Regions from separate parts of the Variovorax sp. GW823-FHT04B03 genome, predicted to be linked through region 1. Evidence: predicted binding sites of a transcription regulator. Region 1 holds the regulator's gene; each other region holds the start of a gene.

Region 1 (10,129 bases):
CTCCGCGGCCCCCCCGGCAGACGCCCGCGACGGCGACCACCGCTTCGCGATCCAGTGCGAAGTGCTGCGCTTGTCGATCCGTCCGCTCGGGCCGGTGCTGCTGGTGCAGTACCTGCTCAACTGCGGCGTGGCGGCGCTCTTCGCCTGGCAGTTCTCGCCGGTGCGCGCGCTGGTGTGGCTGGCGCTGGTCACCGGGGTCACGGTGATGCGCGGCTTCTTTCCTCAGCGCCTGCCCGAGCCCTTCACCCCCGCCACCCTGCGCGCCGCGCAGCGCCAGCACACGCTGCGCACGGCCATCTGGGAGCTGGCGCACGGCCTGGCGGGCGTGCTGCTGTTCAACCCCGAGCGGCCCGACCTGCAGCTGCTGCTGGGCCTGATCCTCATGGGCATGACGCTGTCGTCGGCGTTCTCGGTGTCGTTCTACACGCCGGCCACGCAGCTGGCCATCACGCTGCTGCTGGCGCCGGTGATCGTCACGGGCCTGTGGCTCGGGGCGCCGGTGATGATGGCCGTCGCGGTGATCGGCATCGGCCTGACCGCGATGATGTGGAAGCTGGTGGCCGACCATTCGCGCCAGCTCGAGGAGAACATCGGCCTGCGCCTGAACGAGCGCACGCTGCGCGAACAGGCGCTGGCCGGCCTGCGCGCCTCCGAGCAGGCCCAGGCCGAGCGGCTGCGTTTCTTCTCGGCGGCCAACCACGACCTGCGCCAGCCGGTGATGGCCATCGGGCTGCAGGCCGAGGTGCTGCGCCAGCAGCTGCAGCACGGCACCGACAGCGCGGCCGTGCAGCACACGGTGGCCTCGCTCTCGCGCGCGCAGCAGGCGCTCGAGGGCCTGACCAACCAGCTGCTCGAGATCGGCCGCATCGAGGCGGCGGTCGATCCGCTGCGCCCGGCGGCGGTGGCGCTGGCGCCGCTGCTGAACGAGCTGGCGCGCCAGGCCGGCGAAGGCCGCGTCGCGGTGCGCTGCCCGGCGGAGGCGGTGGCCTGGACCGACGCCGTGGCGCTGCGCCGCGTGCTCTCCAACCTGCTGGACAACGCGCTCAAGTTCACGCCGCGCGGGCGCGTGCTGCTGGCCGTGCGGGCGCGCCGCCGGCCCGGCACGGACACCGGGCGCGCGTGGCGCGTCGAGGTGCGCGACAGCGGCATCGGCATCGCGGCCGAATCGCAGACGCGCGTGTTCGACGACTTCGAGCAGGTCGGCAACGTGGAGCGCAACCTGCAGCACGGCCACGGCCTGGGGCTGGCGATCGTGCGGCGGCTGGCGGGGCAGCTGGGCATCGAGGTCGCGCTGCGCTCGGCGCCGGGCAAGGGCTCGGTCTTCAGCTTCGAGCTGCCGGCGGCCCGCCTCGGTGCGGCGGCCGTGCCGGCCCCCGCGCCCTCCGTGGCGCTGGACGAGCCCGACGCCGACGCCGAGCTGCGCCCCGGCCTCGCCGTGCTGGTGGTCGAAGACAACATCGTGGTGGCCGACAGCCTCTCGGCGCTGCTGCGGCACTGGCACGTGGCGCCGCGCATCTACGCCAGCGCCGCCGAGGCGCTCGCGCTGGCCGACCTGGACGCGCTCGACGCGGCGCTGTGCGACATCCGCCTGCCCGGCGCGTTCAACGGCATCGCGCTGGCCGAGCGGCTGGCGCAACGCAAGCCCACGCTGACGATCGCACTGATCTCGGCCGACATCACCGAAGCCACGCAGCAGCTGGCCGCCACGCGCGGCTGGCACGCGCTGCGCAAGCCGGTGCAGCCGGACGCGCTGCGGCGCGTGCTGCTGCGGGCCCAGCAGCAGCAGCAACCGCCGTCGTCGACGTAGCGCTCGGCGCGGGCCGGCCCCGCTGCGGTGTCATCGCTTCCGAGCTATGCTCCGCGCACAGGCCGCCGCCGCCCCTGCCCCGATGCCCGTCGAACCCCTTCCCGCCCCTGCCGTTGGCGCCGCCGCCCTGCGCGAGCCCCGCTACGGGCGGGTCGCGATGGCCTTGCACTGGCTGCTCGCGGCGATGATCGTCGGCTCGCTCGGCGTCGGGCTCTACATGACGGGCCTGCCCTTCTCGCCCCAGCGCCTGAAGCTCTACAGCTGGCACAAATGGGCCGGCATCACCATCCTCCTGCTGTCGGCGCTGCGGCTGCTGTGGCGCCTCACGCACCGCCCGCCGCCGCTGTCGGCGCGGGTGCTGGCGGCCATGCCGGCCTGGCAGCGGGCCGCCCACCGCATCAGCCATGCGCTGATGTACCTGCTGTTCTTCGCGGTCCCGCTGTTCGGCTGGGCCTACAGCTCGGGCATGGGTGTGCCGGTCGTGTGGTTCGGCCTGCTGCCGCTGCCCGACCTGGTGCCGGTCGACAAGGACTTCGCCGAGGCCGTGCTCAAGCCGCTGCACCAGCGCAGCGCCTTCCTGCTGGCCGGCGTCACGCTGCTGCACGTGGCGGCGGCGCTCAAGCACCACTGGATCGACCACGACGGTCTGTTGCAACGCATGTGGCCCGCGCCACACAAGGAATCCGCCGGATGACGACCCGTCTTTTGTGGGGCACCGCCGCCCTCTTCGGCCTCGCGCTGCACGCCGCGGCCGAGCCCATGCCGGCCACCACCGCGAGACTGGTGCCCGAGAAGAGCCAGATCGCCTTCGTCAGCAAGCAGATGGGCGTACCGGTAGAAGGCAGCTTCACGCGCTTCGACGCGCAGGTCGCCTTCGACCCAAAGAAGCCCGAGGGCGGCTCGGTCGTGCTGCAGATCGACACCGCCAGCGCCGGTTTCGGCGTGCCCATGAGCGATGCCGAACTGCCCAAGCCGACCTGGTTCGACACCGCGCATTTCCCGCAGGCCAGCTTCCGCTCGAGCGCCATCAAGGCGCTGGGCGAGGGCCGTTTCGAGATGGCCGGCAAGCTCACCATCAAGGGCGTCAGCAAGTACGTGACGGTGCCCGTGAGCATCGCGTCGTCGGGCGGCGCGTATTCGGTCGCCACGGGCACCCTCACGATCCAGCGGCTCGACTACAAGGTCGGCGACGGCGAATGGACCGACACCTCGGTGGTCGGCAACGAGGTGCAGGTGCGCTTCAAGCTGACGCTCGCGGGCCTCGGGCCGCTGTGACGACGATTTCATTTCCCATGCATCTCTCTTCCTTTGCCATGAACAAGCTCTTCTTCGCCGCGGCCCTGTGCGCGGGCGCGGCCCTGCCATTGGCCGCCACGGCCCAGGAATACACGGCGCCGCCGCTGGCCGCCAAACCCGCGGGCGGGCCGGTCAAGAACGCCAGCTACGTGATCGACCCGACCCACACCTTCGTCATGTACGAGATGGGCCACTACGGCACCACCACCAACCGCGGCCGCTTCAGCACCAAGGACGGCTCGGTGCAGATCGACGGCACCGGCGCCAGCGGCAAGGTCGACATCACGATGGACATTAGCTCCATCAACACCGGCGTCGACCTGCTCAACCGCCACGTGCAGAGCAAGGACTTCTTCAACGTGGCCGAATTCCCCACCGGCCGCTTCGTGGCCGAGCGCATCGACTTCAGCGGCGACAAGGTGACCGACGTGCCCGGCACGCTCACGCTCATGGGCCAGACCAAGCCGGTGACGCTGAAGGCCGTGCGCTTCAACTGCTACCTGAACCCGCTGATCAACCGCCAGGTCTGCGGCGGCGACTTCGAGGCCACCGTGCAGCGCAGCGACTGGGGCATCACCTGGGGCCTGAACTTCGGCTTCGAGAACAAGGTGAAGCTGCTGGTGCAGGTCGAAGCCGTGAACGTGCAATGAACCCATCCCCCACCGGAGCCCACTCATGACCGACGCCCACCTCCTGTCCCTGCTCGGCATTGCCGGCGCCATGGCCGTGGGCGCGATGAGCCCGGGCCCGAGCTTCGTGATGGTGGCGCGCACGGCCGTGGCCTCGCGCAGCGACGGGCTCGCGGCGGCACTGGGCATGGGCGCCGGCGGGCTGGCGTTCTCCATCGCGGCGCTGGCCGGGCTGCAGGCAGCGTTTCTCGCGGTGCCGGCGCTGTACCTCGCGATCAAGGCCTTCGGCGGCGCCTACCTGATCTACCTGGGCTTTCGCATCTGGCGCGGCGCGCGCCAGCCGCTCGCGATCACGCCCGACACGGACGCCTCGCCCCGCAGCCAAGGCCGCAGCGGACGCACCTTCCTGCTCGGCCTGGCCACGCAGATCAGCAACCCGAAGACGGCGGTGGTGTACGCGAGCATCTTCGCGGCCTTCCTGCCGCGCGAGGTGCCGCTGGTGCTGGCGCTCGCGGTGCCGGCGGTGATCTTCTGCATCGAGACGGGCTGGTACGCGATCGTCGCGCTGGCGCTGTCCTCGGCCGCACCGCGCGCGGCCTACCTGCGCTACAAGACCTGGATCGACCGCGCGGCCGGCGGCGTGATGGGCCTGCTGGGCCTGCGGCTGGTGTGGTCGGCCGTGCGCGGCACCTGAGGCCCTAGAGCAAGCTCTCGGGCGTGAGCGGCGACAGCAGCTCGAGCATCGTGCGGTCCCAGAAGCCCGAGTCGGGCTCTTCGTGCAGAACGGTGGTCTTGCCGCCTTCCTCGCTGACCCACTCGATGCGCCGCGAGCCGGTGGCGCCCGCATCGGCGCCTTCGGCAAAGCGCAGCCGGTAGGCGCCCTGCTGCTTGAGCACGTCGAGCAGCTTCAGGGTCTGCTGCGCCATCTCGGGGCTGCGGATGAACAGGCCGATCTCGGTGTTGTGGATCTCGGAGCGCGGATCGAAATTCATCGAGCCGACGAACAGGATGCGCTGGTCGATCACCGCCGACTTGGCATGCAGCCGCCCCACCGACGTGCCGAACAAACCCAGCCGCACGCTGCGCCGCGTGCGCGCGGAACTCAGCTCGTGCAGCTCGGCGCCCAGCGCGAGCATGTCGGCGCGGTAGCGGCGGTAGGCGGTGTGGACCAGCGGTTCGTCGGTGGCGGCGAGCGAGTTGGTGACCACGCTGATCTTCACGTTGCGCCCGCGGATCTCGCGCATCACCTCCAGCCCCGACGCGCCCGGGATCAGGTAGGGCGAGACCAGCGTCACCTCGCTGCGCGCGCGGCGCATCTGCTCGACCACGTTGTAGCGCACGCTGTCCACGTCGAGCAGCGGCACGCCGCCATACGACGCGGTCTTGCCGATCACGCGGTCAGGTGAATCGGCATACGCCTCGGCGGTGGTCCAGATCAGGCCGAGCTTGCCGGCGTCGAGGTCGTCGGCCACGGGGCTGTAGCCGAGCAGGTCGTTGGGCGCGGGCCTGGGCGGTGGGGGCGTGGTGTCGGGGCCGGTGGCGGCGTCGAAGCGGCGCTGCAGCTCTTCGCGCGGCAGGTCGGTGTGCACGACCGCGCCGATCGGGCGCACGTGCGGGCTGTTCCAGTACTGGTCGAACAGCACGCCCAGGCGCGGGATCAGCGCACCCGTGACGAAGGTGTCGAGGTCGATGAAGTTCGGGCCCGTGGTGCGGCGGAAGTACTGGTTGCCGATGTTGCGCCCGCCCGCCACCGCCATCGCGCCGTCGGCGATGAAGAGCTTGTTGTGCATGCGGCGGTTGACGCGGCTGAAGTCGAACAGCGATGCGGTGAAGCGCTTGAGCAGGCTGCCGCGCCCGGCCGGGAACGGGTTGAACAGGCGCAGCTCCACGTTCGGCGTGGCGGCAAGGCCGAGCAGCAGTTCGTCTTCGCCGGACGTGTACAGGTCGTCCATCAACAGGCGCACGCGCACCCCGCGCTGGGCCGCATCGCGCAGGGTGCGCAGCAGGTAGCGGCCGGTCTCGTCGTTCTCGATCTGGTAGTACTGCACGTCGAGCGTGCGCTGCGCGCGGCGCGCCAGCTGCAGCCGCGTGTCGAAGGCGAAGTCGCCGCCGGGCATCAGGCGAAAGCCGCTGAGGTCGGGATCGGGCTGCGAGGCCAGCGCGATCTTGCCGAGCGCGGTGTCGGCCGAGACGGCGATGGCCTTGGTGGGCGGGCGCGGTGCCTCGTCGGGCAGCGTGGCGCAGCCGGCAAACAGCAGCGCCGCCGCGATGACGACCACCCAATGCCCACAACGCGACAGCAGGCGGCTCGTCATCGTCGGTCTTCTACAGGGCTTTGCGCAGGTTGGCGGGCGCGATGCGCAGCGCTTCGCGGTACTTGGCGACGGTGCGGCGCGCGCACTCGATGCCCTGCTCTTTCAGCATCTCGGAGATCTGGCTGTCGGACAGCGGCTTCTTGATGCTCTCGGAACTCACGAACTGCTTGATCAGCGCGCGCACCGCGGTGCTCGACGCGTTGCCGCCGGTCTCGGTGCCCAGCGCCGAGCCGAAGAAGTACTTCAGCTCGACCGTGCCGAAGGGCGTGGCCATGTACTTGGCGGTGGTCACGCGCGAGATGGTCGACTCGTGCAGGCCCAGTTCGTCGGCGATCTCGCGCAGCACCAGCGGGCGCATGGCCAGCTCGCCGTGCACGAAGTAGCTCTTCTGCCGCTCGACGATGGCGTTGCTCACGCGCAGGATGGTGTCGAAGCGCTGCTGGATGTTCTTGATGAACCAGCGCGCCTCCTGCAGCCGCTGCGACAGCGCCTGGCTGCCTTCGCCCTTGTGCGACTTGAGCGCGCCGGCGTAGATGTCGTGCACGCGCAGGCGCGGCATGACCTCGGGGTTGAGCATGACGCGGAACTTCACGTTGGTGCCGCGCCCGGTCTTGGTGACGATCACGTCGGGAATGACGATGTTGCGCTCGACGTCGACGAAACGGCGGCCCGGCTTGGGTTCGAGCCGCGCAATGATCTGCAGCGCCGAGCGCACCAGGTCTTCGTTGGTGCGCGTGAGCGTGGCCAGGCGCTTGAAGTCGCGCCGCGCGAGCAGCTCCATGGGCTGCTTGCAGATCGCGATGGCGGTCTTGCGGATGAGCGCTTCGGCCTCGGTCTCGTCTTCGCTGGCGAGCGCCTTCAGCTGGATGCTCAGGCATTCGCCGAGGTCGCGCGCGCCGACGCCCACCGGCTCCAGGCTCTGCAGCAGGCCCAGCGCCACCTGGAAGTGGTGCACGAGGTCGTCGAACTGGTCGTTGTCGTCGCCCGCCAGGCCCGAGGCCAGCGCGGGCAGCGAGTCTTCGAGGTAGCCGTCGTCGTTGAGCGATTCGATCAGGAAGCGCAGCGCGGCGCAGTCGTTTTCATTGAGCCGCAGGCTCAACGCCTGGCGGTGCAGGAAGGACTGCAGCGACTCCTGGCTGCGCGCGAGTTCGGTGGCATCGGCCCGTTCGTCGTCGCCCAGGTTGTTCTGGCGCGCGGGCGCGTCGCTGCCCCACTCGCTGTCGTCGGGCGCCATGTCGACGGTGCCGTCGCCTTCCCAGTCGGGCTCGCGCTCGGCGATCTCGGCGGCGGGGCCGTCGGTGTCGGGGGTCGAGGTGCTGGTGTCGCTGGACGTGGAGGAAGTGCTGGCGGCGGACGGCGTGAACTCGGCCTCACCCTCGCCCGCGTCGTCGCGCGGCACCGGCGCGTCGGCCGTGTCCAGCCCGAACTCCTCGCGCGCCGCTTCTTCCGCGGTGCGTTCGAGGAACGGGTTCTCGTCCAGCATCTGCTCCACCTCCTGGCTCAGTTCGAGCGTGGAGAGCTGGAGCAGGCGAATGGACTGCTGCAGCTGTGGCGTCAGCGCCAGATGCTGCGAGACGCGAAGGGACAGCCCTTGCTTCATGAGGAAATGGCTCCCCCCCAGGCTGCGCGCTTCGCGCTACGCCAACCCCCTACCGGGGGCGGGCCGGCCGCTTCGGGCGGCCGTGCGCGGCGGCCCCCGCGAGGAAGCTCCGCGCGGACGGCGGCCACGATGATCCTTGACCCTCGCCGCACGGTCACATCCGGAAGTGCTCGCCCAGGTACACCCTGCGTACCTCGGCGTTGTCGACGATCTCCGAGGGTGTGCCTTGTGCCAGCACGTGCCCGTCGCTGATGATGAACGCGTGATCGCAGATGCCCAGCGTTTCACGCACGTTGTGGTCGGTGATGAGCACGCCGATGCCGCGCTCTTTCAGGAAACTGATGATCCGCTGGATCTCGATCACCGCGATCGGGTCGATGCCGGCGAAGGGCTCGTCCAGCAGGATGAAGCGCGGCTGGGTGGCCAGCGCGCGTGCAATTTCAACGCGGCGACGCTCGCCGCCCGACAGCGCGAGCGCGGGCGAATCGCGCAGGTGGTCCACGCGCAGGTCGGCCAGCAGGTCGGCCAGTCGCTCTTCGGTGTGCTGCTTGGTCAGCGGCATCATGCGGCCGTTGGCGTCGGGCTCGCGCTGCAGCTCGAGCACGGCGCGCACGTTTTCCTCGACCGTGAGCTTGCGGAAGATCGAGGCCTCCTGCGGCAGGTAGCTCAGGCCCATGCGCGCGCGGCGGTGAATAGGCATGTGGGCGATGGGCTCGCCGTCGATGGTGATCTCGCCGGCGTCGGCGCGCACCAGCCCGACGATCATGTAGAACGAGGTGGTCTTGCCCGCGCCGTTGGGGCCGAGCAGTCCGACGACCTCGCCCTTTTGCACGTCGAGCGAGACGTCTTTCACGACCGTGCGGCTGCCGTAGCTCTTCTTGAGGCCGCGCGCCACGAGGCGGCTGCCCGGAATGCCGTCGGCGGTCTGGGTTCCTGCGGTTTCGATCACTTGCGCCCTTCCCCTTCGGTGCCGCCCAGCGTGGTGGTCGGGCGCAGCCCGGCGCCGGGCGCGGGGGTGGGTGCCGGGGCCGCGGGCTTCTTGCCGCCGGCTGCCGGTGCGGAGCCGGGCGCCGCCGGGGCCGGTGTGGCCTTCGGCGTGAGGATGGCCTTCACGCGACCGCCGCCGCCCGCCGAGACGCCGGCGTTCGGCGGCACGAGGGAGCCGTTGACGGTGTAGGTGTCGTTGCTCTGGTCGTAGACGATCAGCGCGCCGCTGCTCTCGTCGTTGGCCGTGGCGCCGATCAGCCGGCGCATGACGGCGCGGCGGATGAACTTGACGTTGTCGGCGCGGCTGTCGTACTCGATGACTTCCGACTCGCCCTCGATCCACTCGTCGCCGGCGTTGCGCTTCTGCTTGTAATAGGCCAGCTTGCCGGGCGCGGCCGTGACCACGCCGTACTGGTAGCCCTCGGCGTCCTGGCGCACGTCCAGCCGCGCACCGCGGATGATGATCGTGCCCTTCGTGACCAGCACGTTGCCGGTGAACACGCTGGTCTGTTTCAGGTCGTCGTAGCGCATCGAGTCGGACTCGATGTTCATCGGCTTGGTGCGGTCGGCGGTTTCGGCCAGGGCGCCCGAGGCGGCACCGGCCAGCAACAGCGCACCGAAAGCCAGGCGGCCGAGGCGACGAAGGGTGGGGAATGTGGGGATGGAGGGCAATGTCATAAAGGCACGAAACTTGCTCTGAAACATTGTATGCGTGGGATGGCAATTGCCCACCGCCGCCAATGAAAAAGCCCGCCGAAGCGGGCCTTGCATTCGACCAAAAAAGCAGGTCGCCGGATCGGTCAGCCCTTCTTGGCTTCGCCGATGAGGAAGGTCGCGACCTGCAGCACCTTGGACATGCTGCCGGCGGTTTCGCCGTCGACATACCAGCGGCCCGCCACGGCCAGGGCCGGCACGCCGGCGACCTTGTAGGCCTCGGTCTGTTGCGCCGCGCGGCGGGCCTTGCTGGCCACGCCGAAGGACGCAAAGGTTTCCTTGAACTTGGCGCCGTCGAGGCCGGCACGCTCGGCCCAGGCCTGGATGTTGGCGTCGCCGTTCAGGTTCTGGCGCTGCGCGTGGATCGCGGCGAAGACCTTCGGGTGGTACTCGTCCAGCTTGCCCATGGCTTCGAGCGTGAAGTACAGGCGCTGCTTGGCTTCGACGTCGTTGCCCACGAAGGGCACGGGGATGCGGCGGAAGGCCACTTCCTTCGGGGCTGCCTTGACCCAGGCTTCGAGCGAGGGCTCGAAGTCGTTGCAATGCGGGCAGTTGTACGAGAAGAACTCGACCACCTCGACCTTGCCGGCGGGTGCATCGACGGGCACGCGCTTGTCGAGCACGAGGAAATCGGTGCCGGCCTTGGGCGCGCGCTGGGCGTGTGCCGGAACGGCAGCCAGCGAAAGCAGCCCGATCGAAGTGGCGGCCAGCGAAAAGTCACGACGTTTCATGGAAAAGGTTCTCCTGTGGGTACCGCAGTACAGAGCCGGCGCGCCGCCGG
Region 2 (10,129 bases), on a different contig from region 1:
ATGGCCGTGCTGCGCAACGCCTGGTCGGTGGACGCGAGCACCCTGCCCGCGCTGCGCAACATGTTCCATTTCGGCGAGCCCGCGAATGGAAACGACGGGAACCGCGGGAACGGCGACAGCCCGCCCCACCTGCTGGCCCTGGCGCGCGCCGCCGGCTACAAGGTCTGGTGGATCAGCAACCACGACGACCTGGCCATCGAGCAGCAGCACGCGCGCTACGCCGACGTGGTCGACATGGTGAACCGCACGCCGGGCCGCGCCAGCGCCTCGCTCGACGGCGAGATCCTCGACTGCGTGCAGGAGGCCTTTGCCGACACCAGCACCGAGCGCAAGCTCATCGTGGTCCACCTGATGGGCGCGCACCCGCACTACAGCCTGCGCTTTCCCGAGAACGCCAACCCCTTCGACGACAGCGTCGACGCGGTCGAGAACGGCCTCGTGAAGGACGGCCGCTCGGCCTGGGTGCGCCACTTCCGCCAGGAGTACGACGCGGCCCTGCTGTACCACGACTTCGTGGTGTCGGAGCTGCTGCAGCAGACCCGCAGCACCGGCAAGCCGGACGACTACCGCGCCTGGATGTACCTGTCGGACCACGGCCAGGAAGTCGGCCACGGCAGCGACCGCGCAGGCCACAGCCCCGCGACCGCCTCGGGCTACCGCATCCCGGCCGTCGTCTGGCGCAACCGCGAGCCGCTGCCCACCGGCGCCGCCACGCAGCAGCCCTTTCGCGCGGACTGGGCCGGCTGGAGCCTGATAGACCTGCTGGGCATCCGCTGGAGCGGGCAGAAGGCCGAGCGCAATGTGCTGGGCGACAGCTACCGGTGGCAGGCGCCGGAGATTCCGGTGGTGGTGGAGTCGTTCTCGAAGTAGCGGGAGGTCAGCGGTCGGCCACCGGCCGCACGGCGTGGATGGCCTCGGCCGCCTCGTTCTGGCCGATCCATGCGTTGCTGAAGTCCACGGCATAGAAGTGCTGCGCGGCCTCGCTGCCCGAGCCCGACCAGAACTTGCGCAGCGGCGTATCGGGAAAGCGTGCGCTGTCGATGGTGGGAACGGAGGTTTCGCGGGCGCACCACCGGGGCACGGTGACGGGCTCCCGTTCGGGGCTCAGCTCGAGCGTGAAGGTCTCGTCGACCAGGCCATGGTCGCAACGCCGCAGCGCCGCCAGCTCCACGATGGTCGGCAGCCGCCATTGCGAGATGCCTTCATGGCCCTTGGCGTTGAGCGCCTGCACGCGCTCCTGCGCGTCCATCAGGCTCAGGGCTTCGGCCTCGCCGACGCAACGCCCGCCCTGCCAGGTCTGCCCCAGCGCGCAGCGCAGCCAGCGCAATCCGGTGGCGGCGTCGAGGACGACGGCCGTCGATGCCTGCGCGGAGGCTTGTTCTTTCGGTGAGGCGGTCTGGTCGCAGCCGGCAAGCAAGGCGACAGCCGCCAAGGCGGCGGCCTTCCACTTGCCATCACGGGCAAGCATTGATTTCTTCATGAGAACTCCCTGCGGTCAGCAACTTGGATCGAGATCGAACTCGAATCCTACCGCCGGGTGCGCGAGGTCCTGGGGCCTGCCTGGGCCCGCAGGACATCGACTCGATGCGCCGTCAGTGCGCCGGCACCAGGAAGTCCTGGCTGATGCGCCCGCCCAGCTCGTTCACCCGATCGAGGAACTGCGTGAGGTAGGCATGCAAACCCGTCGCCAGGATCTCGTCGACGCGTGCGTACTGCAGGTCGGCCAGCAGCTTGCCGGCACGGCGTTGCGTTTCGGCGCTCTGCTCGTTCTGCACCTTGGCGAGGTTGTTGACCACCTCGACCAGGCTGGCGTGCAGCGAGCGCGGCATGTCGGCGCGAAGAATGAGCAGCTCGGCCACGCGCTCGGGCTTGATCACGTCGCGGTACACCTTGCGGTACACCTCGAAGGCCGAGACGCTGCGCAGGATCGCGCTCCAGTGATAGAAGTCGTACTCTTGGTCTTCCTCGGTGGCGGCGCCGAAGAACTCGCTGTTGAGCGCGTGGAACTTCACATCGACCAGGCGCGCCGTGTTGTCGGCACGCTCCAAAAAGGTGCCAAGGCGCGAGAAGTAGAACGCCTCATCCTGGAGCATGGTGCCCAGCGTGACGCCGCGCGACAGGTGCGAGCGGAACTTGACCCACTCGAAGAACTGCCCCGGGTCGCGCTCGAAGTCGCCGGCGCGCAGCATGCGGTTCACTTCGAGCCAGGTGGTGTTCTGCGTTTCCCAGGCTTCGGTGGTGAGCGCGCCGCGCACGGCACGCGCGTTCTCGCGCGCCGCCTTCAGGCAGGAGACGATCGACGACGGATTGCTCTCGTCCTTGACCATGAACTCCATGACTTCGTTGGGCGTGATCTGGTCGTACTTCTTGCTGTACCAGGGCAGCAATTCGCTGATCGAGAGCACGCCCTGCCAGCCGTACTTGGCAACCTCGGCCGACTGCGGCAGCAGCGAGGTCTGGTAGTTGACGTCGAGCATGCGCGCCGTGTTCTCGGCGCGCTCGGTGTAGCGCGACATCCAGTAGAGGTGGTCTGCGGTGCGGGACAGCATCGTGGGTGCTCCTACTGCGATTGGCTTTGCGACTGCGTGGCCGCCTTCGGCTTGGCCGTGCGGTCCGCTTCGAGAATCCAGGTGTCCTTGGTGCCGCCGCCCTGCGACGAGTTGACCACCAGCGACCCTTCCTTGAGCGCCACGCGCGTGAGGCCGCCGGGCACCATCTGCACTTCGCTGCCCGAGAGCACGAAGGGACGCAGGTCGATGTGGCGCGGCGCGATGCCGGCGTCGACAAAGGTCGGCGAGGTCGACAGGCTCAGCGTGGGCTGGGCGATGTAGCCGTCGGGCTTGGCGATGACGGCCTTCTTGAAGTCCTCGATCTCGGCCTGCGTCGCGGCCGGGCCGATGAGCATGCCGTAGCCGCCGGCGCCGTGCACCTCCTTGACGACCAGGTCCTTCATGTTGTCGAGCGTGTACTGCAGCTCGTCCTTGTTGCGGCACATGTAGGTGGGCACGTTCTTCAGGATCGGCTTCTCGCCGAGGTAGAACTCGACCATCTTCGGCACGTACGGGTAGATCGACTTGTCGTCGGCCACGCCGGTGCCCACGGCATTGCAGATCACGACGTTGCCCTGGCGGTAGGCGCGCATGAGGCCCGCGCAGCCGAGGGTGGAGGTCGGGCGGAACACCTCGGGGTCGAGGAAGTCGTCGTCGACGCGGCGGTAGATCACGTCGACCCGCACCGGGCCGCGCGTGGTGCGCATGTAGACGAAGTCGTCCTTGACGAACAGGTCTTGTCCCTCGACCAGCTCCACGCCCATCTGCTGGGCCAGGAAGGCATGCTCGAAGTAGGCGCTGTTGTACATGCCGGGCGTGAGCACCACCACCGTGGGCTCGGCCGTGGCCGGCGGCGCGCTGGCGCGCAGGGTTTCGAGCAGCAGGTCGGGGTAATGGGCGACCGGCGCGATGCGGTTCTGGTTGAAGAGCTCCGGGAAGAGCCGCATCATCATCTTGCGGTTCTCGAGCATGTAGCTCACGCCGCTGGGCACGCGCAGGTTGTCTTCGAGCACGTAGTACTCGCCGTTGCCCTGGGCATCGGGGGCGCGCACGATGTCGATGCCCGAGATGTTCGAGTAGACGTTGTGCGGCACGTTCACGCCCATCATCTCGGGGCGGAACTGGGCGTTGTTCAGGATCTGCTCGGCCGGGATGATGCCGGCCTTGATGATTTCCTGGTCGTGGTACACGTCGTACAGGAAGCGGTTGAGCGCCGTGACACGTTGCACCAGCCCCTTTTCCATGCTCTCCCACTCGTGGGAGGGAATGATCCGGGGCAGCAGGTCGAACGGGATCAGCCGCTCGGTGCCGGAGCCGTCCTCGTCCTTGGCGCCGTACACCGCGAAGGTGATGCCGACCCGGCGGAAAATCATTTCCGCCTCTTCACGCCGCGATCGCATCACCTCACCGGGTTGCTTCGCAAGCCATTGGTCGTAGCGCTTGTAGTGCTGTCGGATTGCAGCGCCCGCATAGGGGAGCTGCTCATACATCTCGTCGAATTTGTGCATGGAACGACCAATCTCCTTGAGCCATAGCTTAGCAAGTTCGAGGCCAGTAGAAGCCCTAGGTTTGGGCCCGATGCGAGGGCATTTCGCGTTTCGGACCGTCATGGCATGCGGTGGCGCCAGTAGCGCAGGTCGTGCGCGCGTTCACACTTCAGCTCGGCCGGCGCCGGGCTCGCCCAGTGGGCGGCGCCGCAGCGCGGGCTGTCGACCACCTGCACGCCGCGTTCGACATAGCGCGCCACCACCTCGGGCGCGGGGTGGCCGAAGCGGCTGCGGTAGCCGGCCTGCACGAGCGCGATGCGCGGGCGCACGGCATCCAGAAAAAGCTCGCTCGACGAGGTCTTGCTGCCGTGGTGCGGCACCAGCAGCACGTCGGCCGACAGCCCGGGCGTGCGCGACACCAGCGCGGCCTCCTGCAGCCGTTCGATGTCGCCGGCCAGCAGCGCCGTGGCGCGGCCGTTGCCGATGCGCAGCACGCACGACACGGCGTTGGGCCGCGTGAAGCCGAGATAGTCGCTGTCATAGGGAAACAGCACCTCGAAGTCGACCCCGTCCCAGGTCCAGCGCTGCCCGGCCTCGCAGCGGCGCGCGGGGCGCAGTGCCTGCAGCGGGTGCCCGGCCTCGATGGAGCTCAGCAGCGCCGCCTGCGGCTGCATGGCGAGCACGGCGGGCGCGCCGCCGGTGTGGTCGATGTCGCGGTGGCTCAGCAGCAGCAGGTCGAGCCGCTCGCCGCGTGCGCGCAGCAGGGGCACGAGCACGCGGTGGCCCGCGTCGCTGTCGAGCCCGTAGCGCGGCCCGGCGTCGTACAGCAGGCTGTGCGTGGCGGTGCGCACGAGCACCGCGTTGCCCTGCCCGATGTCGGCGGCGAGCAGGTCGAACTCGCCCACCGCAGGTCGCGCTGGCTGCCACAGCAGCACCGGCAACAGCAGCGGCAGGCCGAGCGCGCGCATCGACCACGGCAGGCGCATCGCCAGCAGCACGCCGCCTGCCACGCCACCCGCAGCCAGCCACGCGGGTAGCGCGGCCATCGACAGCGTGGCGAACGGCAGGCCGGCGAGCGCCTGCAGCAGCAGCGCGAACAGCTTCACGGCGCCGGCCGCCACGTCCCACAACGGCGGCACCGCCACGCCGAGCATCGCCAGCGGCGTGATCACCAGCGTCACCCACGGGATCGCGAGCGCGTTGGCCACCAGCCCGACCGCCGACACCTGCTGGAACAGCAGCAGGCTCAGCGGCGTGAGCGCCAGCGTGATCGTCCATTGCTCGCGAAAGAAGCGGCCCAGGCGCGTGAGCGCGCCCACCCGCCCTTCGCCCGGCACGGCCGTGGCGGAGGCGAACAGCACCGCCACCGCCACGAAGCTGAGCCAGAAGCCAGCCTGCAGCAGCGCCCACGGATCGGCGCCCACCACGACCGCCGCCGTCAGCAGCCAGACGTGCGGCCACGGCCAGCGCCGGCCGGTCAGGCGCAGCAGCGCCACGGCCGCGAGCATCCAGACCGTGCGCTGCGAGGGCACGCCCCATCCGCTGAAGAGCGCGTAGAGCGCGGCCAGCAGCACGCCGCCCGCGAGCGCGGCCTGTTGCGCGGGCAGCCGCAGCATGAGCCGGCTGCTGCGCCGCCAGAGCGCGCCCACGACGTGCGCCGCGAACCACGCGAACAAGGTGATGTGCAGGCCCGAGATCGACATCAGGTGCGCCACGCCGGTGGCGCGGAACACATCCCAGTCGGCGCGGTCGATGGCGCCCTGGTCGCCGGTGACCAGCGCGGCGATCACGCCGGCCTGACGCCGGTCGTCCACGCGGGCGAAGACGGCATCGCGCACGGCCTCGCGCGCCCGCTCGATCGGGTGCCGCCACGTCGTGCCCAGCAGGCGCGGCGCGGGGTCGCGCGCCCCGGCGCGGACATGGCCCTGCGCATGCACGCCCTGCTCCCACGCCCACAGCTCGCTGTCGAAGCCATGCGGATTGAGGTTGCCGTGCGGCGCGCGCAGGCGCACGGTCAGTTGCCAGCGCTGGCCGGCATGCACCTCGCCCACGGTGCGCGCGACGGAGGCACGCCGCTCGGCGGGCTGCTCCCACATCCCGCCGTAGTCGCCGTACCAGGCGAGTGCGATGCGCGACGGCACCTTCGGCGGCGCATCGCCGCGCGAGGCCTCGGCCCACTGCGCCGTCTCCACATCGAAACGGAAGCGCGTTCCGATCTCGCCGGGCTGCGGCATCTGCGAGACCACGCCCGTGAGCCTCAGGTCGCGCCCTTCGAGTGACGGGTTCAGCGCCCCCTGCGCATAGGCCGTGGCGCGCGATCCGGCGAGCCCCGCGCCGGCCATCGCACCGCAGGCCAGCGACAGCATCAGCACGAACAGCCGAGGCCCACGCCACCGCCACAACAGCCATCCACCGCCGAGCCCCACGAGCAGCAACGCGGCGTAGATACCGGCCGTCCACAGCAGCGGCTGGCGCAGCTGCACCGCCGCGCCGAGCAGCGTGCCGCCCAGCGCAACGAAGGCCCCCGACCCACCCGCGACAGCGTCGGACGCACGCCGCGACTGCCCTCCCCACACCCCGGAATCCATGATGCAAACCCTCCCCCAACCCACGCTCGATGGCGCGTTAATTGCTTGGCAACTGGGCTAGTATGCGTCTCACCAGAGACATCTTTTCGATGCAACCTCGCTGCACTGCACGCCCCTACGCATGTCCATCCACGCCGCACTCCACCACGTCACCCACTACACATACGACCGCCTGGTGCAGTTGGGCCCGCAAGTCGTGCGACTGCGCCCCGCGCCCCATTGCCGCAGCAATGTGATCTCGTACTCGCTGCGGGTCGAACCGGCCGAGCACTTCGTCAACTGGATGCAGGACCCGTTCGCCAACTACCAGGCGCGGCTCGTGTTCCCCGAGAAGACGCGCGAGTTCAAGGTCACGGTCGACCTCGTGGTCGAGATGGCGGTCTACAACCCCTTCGACTTCTTTCTCGAGCCGCAGGCCGAGAACTTCCCCTTCAAGTACACGGCCTCGCAGGCCGAAGAGCTGGCGCCCTACCTCGTCACCGAGAAGCCCACGCCGCTGCTGCAGGCCTACCTCGACAAGATCGAGCGCAAGGAACAGCGCACCATCGACTTCCTGGTCGGCATCAACCAGCAGGTGCAAAAGGACGTCAGCTACCTCATCCGCATGGAGCCCGGCGTGCAGACGCCGGAAGAAACGCTGAGCAACGGCAGCGGCTCCTGCCGCGACTCGGGCTGGCTGCTGGTGCAGCTGCTGCGCCACTGCGGCCTGGCCGCGCGCTTCGTGTCGGGCTACCTGATCCAGCTCACGCCCGACGTGAAGGCGCTCGACGGCCCCAGCGGCACCACGGTCGACTTCACCGACCTGCATGCCTGGTGCGAAGTGTTCCTGCCGGGCGCCGGCTGGATCGGCCTCGATGCCACCTCGGGCCTGCTGGCCGGCGAAGGCCACATCCCGCTGGCCTGCACGCCCACGCCGTCGAGCGCCGCGCCCATCGAAGGCGGCGTCGACGAGTCCGAGGTCGAGTTCAGCCACGAGATGAAGGTCACGCGCATCTACGAATCGCCGCGCGTCACCAAGCCCTACACCGAAGAGCAATGGGCCGAGGTGCTCGCGCTCGGCGACGCGGTCGATGCGCGCCTTGTCGCCGGCGACGTGCGCCTGACCATGGGCGGCGAGCCCACCTACGTGGCCACCAGCGACCGCGACGCGCCCGAATGGAACACCGACGCGCTCGGCCCCACCAAGCGCGGCTACGCCACAGAGCTCGTGCACAAGCTGCGCGCCGAGTACGGCCAGGGCGGCTTCCTGCATTTCGGCCAGGGCAAGTGGTACCCGGGCGAACAACTGCCGCGCTGGGCGCTGTCGATCTTCTGGCGCGCCGACGGCCAGACGCTGTGGCACGACCCCGAGCTGTTCGCCGACGAGCGCTTTCCCACGCACTACACGAGCGAGGACGCGCGCCGCTTCACCACCGTGCTGGCGCACAAGCTGGGCCTCACCGAGCGCTACATCCAGCCCGGCTACGAAGACACCTACTACTACCTGTGGCGCGAACGCCGCCTGCCGGTGAACGTCGACCCCTTCGACTCCAAGCTCGACGACGAACTCGAACGCGTGCGCCTGCGCCGCGTGTTCACGCAGAAGCTCGACGCGGTGATCGGCTACATGCTGCCCATCGAGCCCGGCAACGCCAACAGCGACACGCCCGCGCTCGCCGGCCCCGGCTGGAAGACCGGCCCCTGGTTCCTGCGCGACGACCGCCTGTTCCTGATCCCGGGCGACTCACCCATGGGCTACCGCCTGCCGCTCGACTCGCAGCCGTGGGCCAGCAAGGGCGACTACCCCTACCTCATCGAGCGCGATCCGACCGCGCCGCGCGCCGCCTTGCCCAGCGCGTCCGACTACCGCGCGCGCTATGCCACCGCCACCCCGGTCGCCGGCGCCGACCTGGGCGAGGTGCCCTACACCTTCGGCGCGCCGCCCGTGGTGGCCGCGTCGCTGCGCATGCAAAGCCCCGGCGATGCGGCGAAGGGCGATGCGGCAGCTGCTGCGGATGCCGCCACGCCCGCCACGCGCCAGCCGCTGCGCGGCGAATCGGCCCACTGGGTCACACGCACCGCGCTGTGCGTCGAGGTGCGCGACCCGCGCCGCGCCAACGGCCCCGCAGCCGAAAAGAAAGGCAGCGCCTCGGGCGTGCTCTACGTCTTCATGCCGCCGCTGGCGCGCCTGGAGGACTACCTCGACCTCGTCGCCGCCGTCGAAGCCACCGCGCAGCAACTGGGCGTGCGCATCGTGATGGAAGGCTATCCGCCGCCGCGCGATCCGCGCCTGAAGATGCTGGCCGTGACGCCCGACCCGGGCGTGATCGAAGTCAACATCCACCCGGCCCACAACTGGAAGGAACTGGTCGACCACACCGAGTTCCTGTACAACGCCGCGTTCGAGACGCGCCTGTCGGCCGAGAAGTTCATGACCGACGGCCGCCACACCGGCACCGGCGGCGGCAACCACTTCGTGATGGGCGGCGCCACGCCGGCCGACAGCCCCTTCCTGCGCCGGCCCGAGCTGCTGGCCAGCCTGCTGCTGTACTGGCACAACCACCCGTCGCTGAGCTACCTCTTCTCGGGCATGTTCATCGGCCCGACCAGCCAGGCGCCGCGCGTGGACGAGGCGCGCAACGACCAGGTCTACGAGCTTGAAATTGCGCTGAAGGAAATCGCCAAGAACCGCGAGATCTACGGCCAGAACATGCCCGCGTGGCTGGTCGACCGCACGCTGCGCAACATCCTGATCGACGTGTCGGGCAACACGCACCGCAGCGAGTTCTGCATCGACAAGCTCTACTCGCCCGACTCCAGCACCGGCCGCCTCGGCCTCCTGGAACTGCGCGCCTTCGAGATGCCGCCGCATGCGCGCATGAGCATCGCGCAGCAGCTGCTGATCCGCGCGCTGGTCGCCCGCTTCTGGGACGCGCCCTACCAGGCGCCCGTGACCCGCTGGGGCACCGAGCTGCACGACCGCTTCCTGCTGCCGACCTTCGTCAAGATGGACTTCGACGACGTCATCAGCGAGATGCGCCAGGCCGGCTTTGCCTTCGATGCCGACTGGTTCGCGCCGCACTTCGAGTTCCGCTTCCCGCTCGTGGGCCAGATGCAGTCGATGGGCGTGGAGCTGTCGCTGCGCAACGCGCTCGAACCGTGGCACGTGATGGGCGAGGAAGGCTCGGCCGGCGGCACGGTGCGCTATGTCGATTCGTCGCTGGAGCGCATCGAGGTGCGCGTGACCGGCCTGAACGAAAGCCGCCACGTCGTCACCGTCAACGGCAAGGTGCTGCCGCTGCAGCCCACCGGCGTCACCGGCGAATTCGTGGCCGGCGTGCGCTACAAGGCGTGGAACCCGCCCTCGGCGCTGCACCCGAGCATCCCGGCCCACGCGCCGCTGACCTTCGACCTCGTCGATACCTGGATGAAGCGTTCGCTGGGCGGCTGCCAGTACTTCGTCGCCCACCCGGGCGGTCGCAACTACGACACCTTCCCGGTCAACGCCTACGAAGCCGAGAGCCGT
Region 3 (10,129 bases), on a different contig from region 1:
CCTCATGGCCGGCCCCGGCTCCGTGCGGGCCTCGCTCTCCGAGTATTCGGCGCCGATGCCGCTCTCGTCGGCGCCCACCGAATCGGGCGCGCTGGTCGAGCTGGGCGTGCCTGTGCTGCGCGTGCTCTCGGGCGCCAACGAAGGCCAGGACGTCCCGCTGCAGAAGGTGGTCACCACCATCGGCAAGCCCGGCGTCGCCGTGGCCGTCGTCACCCGCCGCCGCCAGGGCTACGTGGCGGCCACCGTCGTGGGCAGCGTCACGCTCAACGGCGCCCCGCTGGGCGCCGAAGCCGTCGCGCTGCAGGAAGGCGACGTGCTCGAACTCGGCGGCGCCTCGCGCATGCAGTTCGTCCGGATCTGAGCCGCTTCCGGCGCCCCGCTCCGCCCCCCGTTTTTTCGCCGACAGGCATTTGTTGTCCAAGGCTGATCAGCCATGAGCGCATTGCGGCGGCACTGGCCGCGCATCGCCATCACGCTGCTGCCGGTGCTGCTGGCGCTGCTCCATGCCACCGGCGCTTGGCGGCTGGGTGTGATCGAGCACCTGGACCACCTGATCTACGACGCCCGCCTGCGCGCCACCATGCCGGGCACGCCCGACACGCGGGTCGTGATCGTCGATGTCGACGACGCCAGCCTGGCGCGCGAAGGCCAGTGGCCCTGGCCGCGCGACAAGATCGCCAGCCTCACGACGGAACTGCTGGCCCGCCAGCACGTGGCCGTGCTGGGCTTCGACGTGATGTTTCTCGAGCCCGATCGCAGCTCCGGCCTCGGGCGCCTGAAGGAGATTGCAGCCGGGCCATTGAGCGGCGTGCCGGGCCTCGCTGCCGAAATCGACCAGCTCGCGCCCACCCTCGATCACGACGCCACACTGGCCCAGGCCCTGCGTGGCCAGCCCGTGGCGCTCGGCTACTACTTCACGCGCACCGAACAGCCCAGCGCCAAGGGGCTGCTGCCGGCGACGCCGGTGCTGCCGCCCGACGCCTTTCCGCCCCATGCTTCTTTCGTCACGCTCTGGAACGGCTTCGGCGCCAGCCTGCCGGTGCTGGGGCGCGCGGCGCCGGTCGCGGGGTTCCTGAACACCCTGGTCGGTGACGGCAGCGACGACGGCGTGATCCGCAGCGTGCCGCTCATCGCCCGCTACGAAGGCCAGCATGCGTCGCCCGGGCACTACGAGTCGCTGGCGCTGGCGGTGTACCGGCTGGCGAACGGCTCGCCGCCCGTGCGGCCGGCGCTCGTGGCCGGCGACGGCAACTTTCCGCGCCTGCAGGCGCTGGTGCTGGGGTCGCTGCGCATCCCGGTCGACCAGAGCGCCAGCCTGCAGGTGCCGTTTCGCGGTCCCGGCGGGCCGCGCGCAGGATCGTTCCGCTACGTGGCCGCCGCCGACGTCCTCGAGGGCCGACTGGCGCCGGGCGAGTTGAAGGACAAGATCGTGCTGCTCGGCGCCACCGCGCCCGGCCTGCAGGACCTGCGCGCCACCCCCGTCGGCGCTGCGTTCCCGGGCGTCGAAGTGCACGCCAACATCGTCTCGGGCCTGCTCGACCGGCGCCTGCTGGCCGTGCCCGACTACGCACCGGGTTATGAAGTGCTGACCGTGCTGGCGGCGGGGCTGCTGCTCGCGTTCGGGCTGTCGCTGCTGTCCGCATCGCGCGCCGTGCTGCTCGGCGCGGGCGTGGTCGCCGCGCTGGTCGGCCTCAACACCTGGCTCTACGTCGGCCACAGCCTCGTGCTCCCGCTGGCGTCGGCGCTCGTCATGGTGGCGCTGGCCTTCGCGCTCAACATGAGCTGGGGCTACTTCGTCGAATCGCGTGCGCGGCGCGGGCTGGTGCGGCTCTTCGGCACCTACGTGCCGCCGCAGCTGGTCGACGAAATGCTCGTGCGCCCCGGCCGCTACAGCATGCGCGCCGAGAGCAAGGAAATGACCGTGATGTTCTGCGACATGCGCGACTTCACCCGGCTGTCGGAGCAGATGGCGCCGGCCGAGCTGCAGGCTTTCTTGAACACCGTCTTCAGCCGGCTCACCGAGGTGATCAGTGCGCACCGCGGCACCGTCGACAAATACATGGGCGACTGCGTCATGGCCTTCTGGGGCGCGCCCATCGACACGCCCGGCCATGCCGCGCTCGCCGTGCAGGCGGCGATCGACATGGCCGCCGCCGTGCACGACATCAACCGCCAGCACCGCGCCAACGGCCGCCCAGAGATCAGCGCGGGCATCGGTTTGAACAGCGGCCTCATGAGCGTCGGCGACATGGGCTCGACCGCGCGCCGCAGCTATACCGTGGTCGGCGACGCGGTCAATCTCGCGTCCCGGCTCGAGGGCCTGAGCGGACACTACGGGGTCGAGATCGTGGCCAGCGGCGCCACCCGCGAGGCGGCGCCCGGCTTCGTCTGGCAGGAACTCGACAGCGTGCGCGTCAAGGGCAAGGCCCAGGCCGTCGCCATCTACACCCCGCTCGCGCCGGAAGCCGCGGCCGAGGCGCAGGACACACGGCAGCAACTCGACCGCTGGAGCCAGGTGCTTGCCGCCTACCGCCGGCAGGATTGGGCGCTGGGCCGGAACTTGCTGGCTCCCCTGCTCGCCGCGGATGCGAAAAAAGTCCTTTACCAGCTCTACGCCCAGCGTTTAGCCTCGATGGCGCTTCGCCCGCAGGACCCGGACTGGGACGGCGCCACCCGGTTCGACACCAAATGACGACAGACGCATACAAGGGGTCTTCCACAATGCAGGTTCGCGTGCTGGGTTGCTCGGGCGCCATCGCCAAGGACTGCCGCACCACCTCGTTCCTGGTCGATGCGGACCTGCTCGTGGACGCCGGCACGGGCGTCGGCGACCTCACCCTCGACGAGATGGCCGCCATCGACGACGTGGTGCTCACCCACTCGCACCTCGACCACATCGCCGCCCTGCCCCTGATGCTCGACGCCGTCGGCAGCCGCCGCGCCCGGCCCCTGCGCGTGCATGCATTGGCCGCCACCATCGACGCATTGCGGGCGCATGTGTTCAACAACGTCATCTGGCCGAATTTCGAACGCATTCCCAGCCCCGAATCGCCCTTCGTGAGCTTTCACGAGATCACCGTCGGGCAGCGCCTCGAACTGGGCAGCGACGCCCCCAAGCTGATCGAGGTGCTGCCAGCCGTCCACACCGTGCCGGCCTGCGGCTTCGCCATCCGAAGGGCCGAAGGCGGCGCCCACTGGGTCTTCAGCGGCGACACCGAACGCAATCCCCCGTTCTGGGAGCGCGTCAACGCGATCGACGTGGCGATGCTGGTCATCGAGACCGCCTTCAGCTCCCGCGAGGAGGCTTTGGCCGAACGCAGCCTGCACCTGTCGCCGGTGGCGCTGGCGCACGAGCTGGCGCATATCGATCCGGGCAAGCAGTACCCGATCTACATCACCCACACCAAGCCGGCCGAGACCGAGGAAATCATGAGCCAGATCGAGATGCTGGCGGGGCGGGAGGTGGCTGGGTTGGCGCGGCGGGACATCCGCTGGCTCAAGGCGGATGGGGTGCTGACCTTCTGACCGGAAACGGTCGGGCATGACAAATTTGTCGACACATTTGGCATCTGAGTGCGAGTTGTGTCACATCATGTAACCATCTTGTGACCAAAGACGGCCCGATCGAGGGTTGCAGAGTGGGGGAACCGGGTGGCACGGATGCTGCGGAAGGTTCCTCGCTCCGGGCTGGTTCCCGGGCTCTACAAACCAACCTGGAGTTAATGAATGAACCGTCGTTCTATCGCACGCAATGTGCAAAAGGGTTTCACCCTGATCGAATTGATGATCGTTGTGGCGATCATTGGTATCTTGGCTGCGGTGGCGCTGCCGGCCTATCAGGATTACACGACCCGCGCCAAGGTCAGCGAACTTCTTCTGATGGCAGCGCCGGCCAAATTGGCAGTGGCCGAAACGGCGTCGTCGTTCGGGGATCTGCAATCTGTGACGGCGACCAACAACGGCTACAGCTTCCCTGGTGCCACCAAATATGTGTCGGGCGTGACAATTGCAGCTGGGGGCGAAGTGACGGTTGCTTCACTCATTCCGGGCGCAGGCGGCAACATCGTCCTGACCCCCACGGCCGTCGCCACCGGCAGCGCTCAACTGACGTGGAAGTGCACGACGACCATCAATGTGAAGTTCGTGCCGGCTGAATGCCGCCCCTGAACTGGGTGAGCTAGCCTTGATGAAAAGCGGCCCTTCGACGGGCCGCTTTTTCGTTGATCGCTGTGCGGCGACGATGCCGCACTCGACAATCCCTCTGCATTCAGCCGGATGAACCTCTCTATCAACGTTGGACGCCGGCTCAGGTTTGCCGATGCGAACCGCAGTCTCACGCGCCCAGCGGTCTACGTCATATGCACGCTGCTCGCGGTCGCGTGGACGCTTTTCGCCGGCAAGGACGTGCCATGGGATGCGCTGCATTACCACCTGTACGCTGGTTTCAGTGCCCTCAACGATCGCTTTGCGATCGACTTCTTTCCGGTGGGGTCACTGACCTATCTGAACCCCTACGCGCATCTCCCCCTGTACCTGATGGTGCATGCGGGCTGGCCCTCGCTCGCCATCGGCATCACCTTCGCGTGCCTGCACAGCGTGATCCTGTGGATGACCTACGAACTGGCGTGCGCCGTCAGCCGCCGCAGTGATGGCACGGCCCCTATCGTGGTGACCTGGGCTGCGGTTGGGCTTGCGTTGTTCAATCCTGTGCTGCTGCAGGAAATAGGCTCGTCATTCACCGACATCACGACGGGTGCGTTGGCGCTCGGCGGATACGTCGCGATCGCAAACGCTTTCAATGGCGGCCGCCTCGGCCTTGTCGCTTTGGCTGGCGCGTTGCTCGGCGCGGCCGCGGCGTTGAAGCTGTCGAACGCGTTCCTGGCGCTTATCCCGGCACTGCCATTCGTGCTGGGCTGCGTGGCGACGGTTCGGTTGCGAGTGCGCGCCGTGCTGGTATTTACGGTCTGTGCGGGCGGGGCCGCGTTCGCTATCTTCGCGCCATGGGCATGGCGCCTTGAGCAGGCCTTCGGCAACCCGTTCTTCCCGATGTTGAACGATGTCTTTCAGCCACCCGACGCCACGACAGGGGAGATGCGCAACCAAACCGCTCCGTACATGTCGGCGATCGAAGCGCTGGGACGATTGTTCAACGCAATGCGCGACCCGCGCTTTCTACCCTCCTCTCTGACCGAAGCGCTTGCGCGGCCCTTCGACATGTTGAGCCCGCGGCGGCTGATTCACACCGAAATCATGGCGGCCGACGCGCGCTATGCTGGCCTGCTGATGCTGGTCGTGATGGGGTTGGCGGTTGGCGCGTGGCGGCGATGGCGCGGCACCACTGCGGCCGTGCAACCAAGTCGTCAGCCCTTTGCCTGTCTGGCTGCGGCGTTCCTGATCAGCTGGGTGATCTGGATCGCCATCAGTGGCAACAGCCGCTACTTTCTACCCATGGCATGCGTGGCGGCTGTGCTCCTGGCAGCGGGGCTGCATCGCGTGTTTGTCGGCGCGCCGCGTGCACTCGCCTACGCACTCGCCGTGGTCTTCGGCATCCAGGGGGTGCTGCTGTGGCAGGCAGCTGAATTCCGTTGGGGCGGGCAGCCATGGGGCGGACAATGGGCGCAGGCGACGATACCTCAGCGTCTGCAAACTGAGCCGTACCTGTATCTTCCAATGGACTCGCAATCGCAGTCGTTTCTCCTGCCGTCGCTGGCGCCTGGTTCGGCTTTCCTGGGCATCAGCACCGGCCTCACGCCGGAAGGGCCAGTCGGTCGGCGTGCCTTGGCGGTGATCGAGACCAACCTCACACGGCTGCGTACGCTCAAGCTCGTGCGGGCGATCGAAGCGGATGGGCGGCCAGTGGCGCCCGCTGCGTCGACTTTCGACTATCAACTGCGGCGTTTCGGCCTGCGCGTCGACACCTCGGACTGCGATTACATCAGCTACAAGGGCAACCCGGATGTCGTTGAGCGATCGGGGGCTCAATCCGGTCCCCGCGATCAGGTTTACCTCTATACCTGCCGCGTGGTGCCGGGGCCCAAGCAAACTGAAACCGAGCGCGAGCGCAAAGTCATTGTCGATCTGGTGCTCGATCGGGTCGAAGACGCATGTCCCTGGTTGTTCCCGTCGGGCGGGGGCAGCTACCGAAGCGGGGCCATCTGGCGCCGCAACTATGCCGACGTGGTCACCTGGGTCAACGATGAGGGCCAGGTGCGATTCGCCGACCTGATCCGTGGCGGCGGGGACGTCGTCACCATAGGAAGGGAAGAAGACTGGATCAAATCGCCGCAGAAGCTGACCTGCTGGCGCACCGAGGGTCGCGCCCATGTTGAACTCTCGAAGCGCTGAAATGATCACGCAAGTTCGGTTGTCATTGGACGACGCTGCTGTCGGGTCAAATGCAGGCCCCTCGCCAGGTTTTGGGCTGGTGGGAGGTATGGGAGAGATACCAGCCATCGAGGCCAACCTTTTGCAGCACTGCTCGAGCGGCAAGGGCGACCATACGCCGGGTGCTTCTGCAAGCGAGGCCGTCGTGCGCTCAATCTCCGACGTATCGCCGCCCCTTATATCCGCATCCATGCCCACCGTCGTCGGGGCTGGGCCACAGCTCGAATTGACGATCCTGATGCCTTGCCTCAACGAGGCGCGCACTTTGCCGACTTGCATTGGCAAGGCAAAAGCCTTCCTGGCGCTCGCCGGCATTCACGGTGAAGTGCTGGTGGCCGACAACGGCTCGACGGATGGGTCACAGAGGCTGGCTGCGTCGTGCGGCGCGCGCGTCGTCGACGTGCCGGTGCGCGGTTATGGTGCGGCACTGATCGCCGGCATCGATGCTGCGGCAGGCCGTTACGTCATCATGGGCGATGCCGACGATAGCTATGACTTCGGCGCCCTTGCCCCCTTTGTCGCCGAACTGCGCGGGGGAAATCAGCTTGTGATGGGGAACCGCTTCCGCGGTGGCATCTTGCCCAGTGCAATGCCTCCATTGCATCGCTACCTGGGCAACCCGGTGCTCAGCTTCATGGGACGGCTATTCTTCAAGTCCAAGATTGGCGACTTCCACTGCGGCTTGCGCGGCTTCGAGCGCGAAGCCATCCGACAACTTGAGCTAAGTTGTGAAGGCATGGAGTTCGCCAGCGAGATGATCGTCAAGGCATCCTTGAGCGGGCTGCGTGTCGCCGAAGTGCCGACCGTTCTTTCTCCGGACGGCCGAGATCGGCCCCCGCATTTGCGGACCTGGCGCGACGGCTGGCGGCATTTCCGATTTCTGCTGCTGTTCACGCCGCGCTGGTTGTTTCTGTATCCGGGTGCGGTGCTGACCTTGTTGAGTCTCACGCAACTGTTGCTTGCGCACTTCCACCCGGTCAACCTGGGCCGCTGGCCGGTCGGCATCCATACCCAACTGTTCGCGGCCGCAGGCATGGTGGTGGGCTATCAGACCATGCTGTTCGCCATGGGCGCTGTACTTGCTCGGCATTGCGCGCGTCTGAATACGCCGCACCCGCGGGAACGATGGGCGCTGCGCGCGGCCGGCGGAGGATGGCTGTCGGTCGGGGGAGCGCTTGCGACGCTGGCTGGATTGGCAATGTGTGCGAGCCTCACGTGGCAATGGGGGCGTACCGGCTTCGGAGCGCTGGATCCCGAGACCGCCATGCGGCAGATCATCCCCGGCGTTGCGCTGTTGTTGATGGGAACGCAATCGTTGTTGGCTGCGATTTTTTTTGCAGCGCTTCGAAGCGCTTTCGACCTGCGGCGAGGAGCCAGGCCTGCGCATGGCATCGAGCCCGAGCTCCCAGGGACATGAACGGTGTTGCAGGCTGGCCAACCGGCAGTCTGCGCTCCTGCATATCCTTGCTCCATTGAGCACTTCATCGGAACAGGCAAGTCTTGCCCACCTCTCAGCATGAGTAAAGAGAACAACCAGAGTCGTGATTGGCCATCCGAAGGCCTGGAGCATCTGCGCGCCTGCCCGATCTGCGCAGGTGAGCGCCGTCATTGCGTGCATCAGGGCTTGGCAGATCATTTGTTCAACGCACCGGGACGTTGGGATCTGTACGGCTGCGAGCAGTGCGGCACAGCCTATTTGGATCCCAGGCCCAATCGTCAAACGATCCATCTAGCGTATCAAGACTACGGAACGCACGAAAGCCAGTTGGACGATGATCCAGAGCAGCCAGGAACGGATTGGCGTGGGTCTCTCAAACAGGCCATCCTGCGCGCATACATTCGCGTGCGCTTCAGCAGCAAGCCGTTCAAGCCGAGGGATGTCTTTGCAGGCGCGATGTGGCTTCGCCCATTTTTGAGGCCGCGTTTCGATGCGGCCATGCGGCATCTTCCTGTTTCGATCAAGCCCGGCACAGTGCTGGATATTGGCTGCGGAAACGGCCGTTTCCTGGCGTGGGCACGCGTCGCGGGCTGGCAGGGTTGTGGCACCGAATTCGACACACAAGCGGCGGCAGTCGCACGCGCGAAAGGGTTCGATGTTCACGAAGGGCCTCTGGATGAATTGGTCAACAGCGGTAGCAAGTTCGATGCGGTCACCATCAGTCATGTCATCGAGCATGTGCACGAGCCATCCACGCTCTTACGAGCTGCGCGTCAATTGCTCAAACCAGGGGGGCATTTCTGGATCGAAACCCCCAACATCAATGCACGCGGCCATGCGTATTTTGGTGCGGGTTGGGCGGGACTTCATCCGCCACACCATCTCCAAGTGTTTGCACCAAAGGCGTTGGAAAGGCTGCTTCAGGACGCCGGGTTCATCGATATTCGTGTTGCTTCTTCGCAATCCGGCTGGCGGGCGATGGCTTCCTTGAGCCGACTGGCAGATCCGGCGCAAATGGGCAATATCCGTTCCCAAGCGATCCGCGAAGATATGGCGGAATTCCTGGGGCACAGCGATGCGGCACAGAGAGAGTGCATTACGCTGACGGCGACAGTGTCTGCTTGAATGGTTCTCGGCGTGTCAATCCCATCGCAATCGATGTCCGATTCCATGAGCGGCACAGTGTTCGCTGTGGTCGTTACCTACAACCCGGACGACAAGCTGGCCGACCGGTTGCAGGCCTTGCGCGAGCAAGTGCACGGGCTCTTGGTCGTGGACAACGGTTCAAACAACGCCGAAGCTGTGCATTCGATGGCGTTGCAAGCTGGGTGCTCAGTGGTCCTCAACCTCGAGAACCTTGGCATTGCCGAAGCCCTCAATCAGGGCGCCCGTGCCGCCATTCAATTTGGAGCCGAATGGCTTGCGACCTTTGATCAGGACAGCCAGGTAGCTCCGGAAGCTATTGCGCAATTGCTGGCTGCTTCTGCGACATTGCCGCAGCTAGACCGTGTCGCGATCCTGGCCATGAGCCATCGCGACCGTGGGACAGGGCGTGATTACCATCGCGCCGGCGAAATCTTGAAGGAAACGGAGCAATGGCGGTCGGTGCGCACGACCATCACATCGGGCAGCTTGGTGCGCGTATCGGTTTTCCCCCAAGTGGGATTTTTTGATACACGGCTTTTCATAGATACAGTTGATCTGGAGTTTTGTCTGCGCTGTCGCAGCCAGGGGCTGATGGTGATGGAAAACCGAGTGGTGATACTTGCCCATTCGATGGGGAATTCCACAACCCGTGTGGTATTTGGATTCCCGCTCGTGCTGACTGGGCACTCTCCGCTACGTCGCTACTACATCACCCGTAACCAGCTTGAAATGTGCCGGCGCTTCGCTGGAGCCGACCTGCGTTGGGCGTTGGGAGCGTTCTGGGATCTGACAAGTGGTAGTGCAATTACCCTGTTGCTGGAGACTGAACGTCGCGCAAAGTTGTACGCGATGCTCTCTGGACTGGGTGATTTCATGTTGCGCCGCTTTGGACGGAGAACGCGGCCGTTGTAGACGCGTGTTGGCCAGCCCACAGTTCCTCATCGGGGGCGGCTGATCAGGCCTCGGCCGGTAATCCAGCTTCCCAGCAGAAGCAGGCGCAGCAGCACATCGCCGACAAGTGATTGGCGAAAGCGCGCTGGGGTTATCAGCAGTCGCATGGCGGTTGTTGGTCTGCGGCTGTCGAAGTAAGTGTCCAGCAACTGTCGGTCCACCGCATTCAGTTCTGCGGCGTGTACAGCGCGAAAATTCTCGATCTGCTCG

Evidence for each region. Region 1 encodes sigma-54, which starts transcription at its own class of promoters, with help from an activator protein. Its sites were predicted from a motif close to TGGCANGNAANCTGCTTT; they were not measured.
Region 2: the regulator sigma-54 is predicted to act here: its motif matches at 6,655-6,672, upstream of AC1RAD_RS16940 (transglutaminase family protein).
Region 3: the regulator sigma-54 is predicted to act here: its motif matches at 3,653-3,670, upstream of AC1RAD_RS23830 (pilin).

What each region holds. Positions count from the first base shown of each region.
Region 1 covers NZ_JBXAIT010000001.1:389,941-400,069, reverse strand. Annotated here, with positions in the region: gene AC1RAD_RS01780 (sensor histidine kinase) at 1-1,807, shown strand, start outside; gene AC1RAD_RS01775 (cytochrome b) at 1,890-2,501, shown strand; gene AC1RAD_RS01770 (YceI family protein) at 2,498-3,082, shown strand; gene AC1RAD_RS01765 (YceI family protein) at 3,121-3,753, shown strand; gene AC1RAD_RS01760 (LysE family translocator) at 3,779-4,426, shown strand; gene AC1RAD_RS01755 (phospholipase D family protein) at 4,431-6,047, opposite strand; gene rpoN (RNA polymerase factor sigma-54) at 6,058-7,647, opposite strand; gene lptB (LPS export ABC transporter ATP-binding protein) at 7,802-8,596, opposite strand; gene lptA (lipopolysaccharide transport periplasmic protein LptA) at 8,593-9,312, opposite strand; gene AC1RAD_RS01735 (thiol:disulfide interchange protein DsbA/DsbL) at 9,435-10,079, opposite strand.
Region 2 covers NZ_JBXAIT010000003.1:826,359-836,487, forward strand. Annotated here, with positions in the region: gene AC1RAD_RS16915 (sulfatase-like hydrolase/transferase) at 1-870, shown strand, start outside; gene AC1RAD_RS16920 (Lcl C-terminal domain-containing protein) at 878-1,468, opposite strand; gene AC1RAD_RS16925 (alpha-E domain-containing protein) at 1,593-2,549, opposite strand; gene AC1RAD_RS16930 (circularly permuted type 2 ATP-grasp protein) at 2,561-4,057, opposite strand; gene AC1RAD_RS16935 (DNA internalization-related competence protein ComEC/Rec2) at 4,156-6,624, opposite strand; gene AC1RAD_RS16940 (transglutaminase family protein) at 6,746-10,129, shown strand, end outside.
Region 3 covers NZ_JBXAIT010000005.1:584,804-594,932, reverse strand. Annotated here, with positions in the region: gene AC1RAD_RS23845 (FHA domain-containing protein) at 1-361, shown strand, start outside; gene AC1RAD_RS23840 (CHASE2 domain-containing protein) at 434-2,692, shown strand; gene AC1RAD_RS23835 (3',5'-cyclic-nucleotide phosphodiesterase) at 2,722-3,525, shown strand; gene AC1RAD_RS23830 (pilin) at 3,727-4,167, shown strand; gene AC1RAD_RS23825 (hypothetical protein) at 4,276-6,345, shown strand; gene AC1RAD_RS23820 (glycosyltransferase family 2 protein) at 6,575-7,801, shown strand; gene AC1RAD_RS23815 (class I SAM-dependent methyltransferase) at 7,901-8,947, shown strand; gene AC1RAD_RS23810 (glycosyltransferase family 2 protein) at 8,981-9,880, shown strand; gene AC1RAD_RS23805 (glycosyltransferase family 2 protein) at 9,907-10,129, opposite strand, start outside.